2 regions of the Bradyrhizobium sp. CCGUVB14 genome follow, and region 1 is predicted to be linked to the other one. Evidence: predicted binding sites of a transcription regulator. Region 1 holds the regulator's gene; the other holds the start of a gene.
What was found. Region 1 encodes HrcA, which represses chaperone genes, less so after heat shock. Its sites were predicted from a motif close to GTTAGCACTCNCNNNNNGNGAGTGCTAAC; they were not measured.
Positions count from the first base shown of each region.

Region 2: groES (co-chaperone GroES) is a predicted target of HrcA. The motif match lies at 964-992, and genes of this name have one in related genera.

Region 1 is NZ_JANADS010000001.1:191,755-194,210, forward strand. Features, by position in the region: gene pncA (bifunctional nicotinamidase/pyrazinamidase) at 1-50, shown strand, start outside; gene grpE (nucleotide exchange factor GrpE) at 114-719, opposite strand; gene hrcA (heat-inducible transcriptional repressor HrcA) at 818-1,906, opposite strand; gene rph (ribonuclease PH) at 2,088-2,456, shown strand, end outside.
Region 2 is NZ_JANADS010000001.1:8,902,224-8,904,679, forward strand. Features, by position in the region: gene NLM32_RS41695 (protein phosphatase CheZ) at 1-15, shown strand, start outside; gene NLM32_RS41700 (hypothetical protein) at 248-769, opposite strand; gene groES (co-chaperone GroES) at 1,088-1,384, shown strand; gene groL (chaperonin GroEL) at 1,503-2,456, shown strand, end outside.

The DNA.
Region 1 (2,456 bases):
AGGCCGGCGTGAAGCGGATTCAGTCTGCGGATATCGCGGTGAGCGCGTAAGGCGCTCACGTTGTCAAACCTTGATGATGAGGAGACGCGCGCGAGCGCGCTCCTCAAAATCGCTCAGTTCGCTTCGTTGCTGTTCGCAGCCGGCGCGGGCTTGGCGCCACCCTTGGCGACGCCGACCAGCGCGGGGCGCAGCACGCGCTCGCCGATGGTGTAGCCGGCCTGCATGACCTGCACGACGGTGCCTGCGGGCACCGACGCATCCGGCACCTCGTACATCGCCTGCTGGAAGTTCGGATCGAACTTCTGGCCCTGCGGATCGAACTTCTTCACGCCATGCTTTTCCAGCGCGTTGAGCAGCGAACGCTCGGTCAGCTCGACGCCCTCGATCAGCGCGGTCAGCCCGGGATCGGCCGCCGCACGCGCTTCGGCCGGAACGGCATCGAGCGCGCGCTGAAGGTTGTCGGCGATGTCGAGCACGTCACGGGCAAAGCCGGTGACGCCGTAGAGCTTGGAGTCAGCGACCTCCTTGGCGGTGCGCTTGCGCAGATTTTCCATCTCGGCCAGCGTCCGCAGCATGCGGTCGCGCGCCTCGGCGGCTTCCTTCTGCAGCAATTCCACCGAACCCGGCTCGGGGTCGTCGGGCATGATGTAGGGTTTCGACACCACGGGCTCGCCGGTCGCGGCAGTCGTGTCTTCGGGTTGCCGGTCTCGATCGGTCATCGGCTCTCTTTTCGAACTGGTCTTACGGGATTTTGCTGGCCCGGATATCGTGCTTCGGGCGCTGAAAATCAAGCGCCCGTGATCGGCTCAAATGCCGGTCAGCCCCCCAGCAGGCGGCTGACGATGCGGGCGGCGTAGTCCACGGTCGGGATCACACGGGCATAATTCAGCCGTGTCGGCCCGATCACGCCCAAAACGCCGACGATGCGGCCGGCGGCATCCCGATAGGGCGAGATGATGGTGGAGGACCCGGAAAGCGAAAACAGCTTGTTTTCGCTGCCGATGAAGATCCGAACGCCCTCGGCGGTTTCCGCGCGCCCCAAAAGGTCGATGACGCCGCGCTTGGTCTCGAGATCGTCGAACAGCAGGCGAACGCGCTCGAGATCCTCCAGCGCGTGCAGGTCCTCCAGCAGATTGGCGTGGCCGCGGACAATGAGCTGGCGGTCCTCATTCTCGCCGCCAGACCAGCTCGCGATCCCGGCCGAGATCACCTTTTGCGTCAATTGATCGAGCTCGGCGCGAGCCTCGCCCAGCGCGGTTTCCAGCTCGAGCCGCGCCTCGGCGAGCGTCCGGCCGCGAATCCGCGCATTGAGGAAATTGCCGGCTTCGATGATGGCGGAGGAGGGAACTCCCGGCGGCAGCGTCAGCACGCGGTTCTCGACCTGGCCGTCCTCGCCAACCAGGATGACCAGCGCCTTTTCGGGTTCCAGGCGGACGAACTCGATGTGCTTCAGCCGCGTATTCGATTTCGGCGTCAAAACGACGGCCGCGGTGCGGGTGAGACCCGACAGCCGCGTCAGCGCTTGATCGAGCGCCGCCTCGACTGATTGGGCCTGACCGACGGAGGTCAGCTGGCTCTGGATCGACTGCCGCTCGGCCTCGTTGAGATCGCCGACCTGCATCAAGGCGTCGACGAAGAAGCGCAGGCCGAGTTCCGTCGGCAGCCGGCCGGCAGACGTGTGCGGGGCGTAGATGAGGCCGAGATGTTCCAGATCGGCCATGACGTTGCGGACCGAGGCCGGCGACAGCGGCATCGCGATCAGCCGCGAGATGTTGCGCGAGCCCACCGGCTCGCCGGTCGCGAGGTAGCTTTCGACAATTTGACGAAAGATGTCGCGTGAACGCTCGTTGAGCTGGGCGAGGCCTGCGCGCGGCGCGATCAGATGGATCGGATCGTGATGGGCCACAGACGGTAACTCCTCTCAGATGCTCATAATTTGTCCATCCCCGAGGGTTCTGACAAGCGTGGCGTTTGCGGGGTGGAAAACCCGGGGTGAAAAAGCCTTGTCCTTTCCCCTTGCCGCCCACCCTCACCCCACCTACAAGCACCGCGAATAGCCCTTTTCCGAGAGTTTTGGAGGATTCCCCATGCGGCCAAGCCGCCGTGCGCCCGACGAATTGCGCCCCGTGACGCTGGAGCGTGGCGTGGTGAAGTATGCGGAAGGCTCCTGTCTCGTGAAGTTCGGCGACACCCATGTGCTGGTCACCGCCACGCTGGAAGACCGCCTGCCGCCCTGGTTGAAGGGTCAGGGCCGCGGCTGGGTCACCGCCGAATACGGCATGCTGCCGCGCGCGACCTCCGAACGCACCCGCCGCGAAGCGGCCGCCGGCAAGCAGAGCGGCCGCACCGTCGAGATCCAGCGCCTGATCGGGCGTTCGTTGCGCACCATCGTCGATCTCGAAGCGCTCGGTGAGCGCCAGATCACGGTCGATTGCGACGTGCTCCAGGCCGATGGT
Region 2 (2,456 bases), 8.7 Mb from region 1:
GCGCTGTTCGACTGAGCGAACGCGACAGAGAGACAAACAAAACGCCGGCGCGAGCCGGCGTTTTTTATTGTCTATCGTCTGGCGAGATCGCCTGCCCTTCTCCCCCTGTGGGAGAAGGTGGCGCGAAGCGCCGGATGAGGGGTTGTCTCCCAGAACGCAAATGACAGTTGGACTCGCGGAGGGTCACCCCTCACCCGGCTTCGCTTTCAGCGAAGCCACCCTCTCCCACAAGGGGAGAGGGTGAAGGTCACGCCCTCGGCGCGCAGCGGACGTAGACCATGTTGCCGTAACGGGTGGCGGCGTCCTTGTCGACGAAGCGGGTGATCATGACGCGGCCGTCGAAGGAGACGATCTCGCGGTCCTGCTCGCCCGGCGTCGGGCCGGAGGGGCCGATATAGTTCTTGCCGCCCGGCGAGCCCTTCAGCCGCAGTTCCTGCGGCGTGGCCTGGTCGGCGAGATGCATGATCACGCCGCCGGAGGAACCGGCGCCGATCACGTAGGGGTTCTTGCACTGGGCCCGCGCGGCCGCCTCGGTGCGGGCGCGGTCGGCCGGGTTCTGGAACGAGGCGAGGCCCCAGCGCCCGACGATCTCGTCGGCGCGGATCGAGGCCGGCATTTCCGGCGCGACGCCGGGCTCGGTCTCGGGCGCCGGCTGGGACGAAGAGAAGGACGGCAGGCTCATGCCGCCGCCGCAGGCGCCGAGCAGCAACGCCAGGCAAGAGGCAGCCGCCAGATTGGCAACCGTGCGCGCGTGAGCTGAACTGATCATGGCATTCCCCCGAACAAGACCATGGCCGCATCCCTCCCGCAGCCAAGCGCAAAACCGCAGCCGTAGCAATGACGTCCTAATATACGCCTGCGCCGGAATCGAGTTTCCGTAGACACCATCCTATATCCGCCTCACCAATCGCTTAACCACCTTTGCTTGACAGGATCGCAGCCAAGCCATATCCCCTGCGCACTATTAGCACTCGGAAAGACCGATTGCTAAGCGCGCTGTTCGCTCCTCGGGCTGAGGGTGAACGGGAGCGCCGCCCCCACCCACTTCCGCTGCTTTCGGAAAAGCGAGCCTCCAAAGGGAAACGTCATGGCTAAGTCCAAATTTCGTCCGCTGCATGACCGTGTCGTGGTCAAACGTATCGACGCCGAGGAAAAGACCAAGGGCGGCATCATCATCCCCGACACCGCCAAGGAAAAGCCGTCCCAGGGCGAAGTCGTCGCCGTCGGCCCCGGCGGCCGTGACGAGGCCGGCAAGCTGATCCCGATCGACCTCAAGGTCGGCGACCGCGTGCTGTTCGGCAAGTGGTCGGGCACCGAGGTCAAGATCGACAACGAAGATCTCCTGATCATGAAGGAGTCGGACATCATGGGCGTGATGGCCTAAGGCCAGACGCCTGAACGGCCGCTGAATGCCATGCCCGGATCATGAGGTCCGGGCATCCATCATTCCGCCGCACAGCCTCAAACAAGACACATCACGACACACGAAGGGATAGCAGACCATGGCTGCCAAGGACGTCAAGTTTTCCGGAGACGCGCGCGATCGCATGCTGCGCGGCGTCGACATTCTCGCCAACGCCGTCAAGGTGACGCTCGGCCCGAAGGGCCGCAACGTCGTCATCGAGAAGTCGTTCGGCGCGCCCCGCATCACCAAGGACGGCGTCACCGTCGCCAAGGAGATCGAGCTCGAGGACAAGTTCGAGAACATGGGCGCCCAGATGGTGCGTGAGGTCGCCTCCAAGACCAACGACCTCGCCGGCGACGGCACCACCACCGCGACCGTGCTGGCCCAGGCCATCGTGCGCGAAGGCGCCAAGGCGGTTGCCGCCGGCATGAATCCGATGGACCTCAAGCGCGGCATCGACACCGCGGTGACCGCCGTCGTCAAGGACATCGAGAAGCGCGCCAAGCCGGTTGCCGCCTCCTCCGAGGTCGCCCAGGTCGGCACCATCTCGGCCAACGGCGATGCCGCCATCGGCAAGATGATCGCCCAGGCGATGCAGAAGGTCGGCAACGAGGGCGTCATCACCGTCGAGGAAAACAAGTCGCTCGACACCGAAGTCGACATCGTCGAGGGCATGAAGTTCGACCGCGGCTATCTGTCGCCCTACTTCGTCACCAACCCCGAGAAGATGACCGCCGAGCTCGAGGACGCCTACATCCTGCTGCACGAGAAGAAGCTCTCCGGCCTCCAGGCCATGCTGCCGGTGCTCGAAGCCGTGGTGCAGTCGGGCAAGCCGCTCGTCATCATCGCCGAGGACGTCGAGGGCGAGGCGCTGGCCACCCTGGTCGTCAACCGCCTGCGTGGCGGCCTCAAGGTCGCCGCCGTCAAGGCGCCGGGCTTCGGTGACCGCCGCAAGGCCATGCTGGAAGACCTCGCGATCCTGACCGGCGGTCAGCTGATCTCGGAAGATCTCGGCATGAAGCTCGAGAACGTCACGGTGAAGATGCTGGGT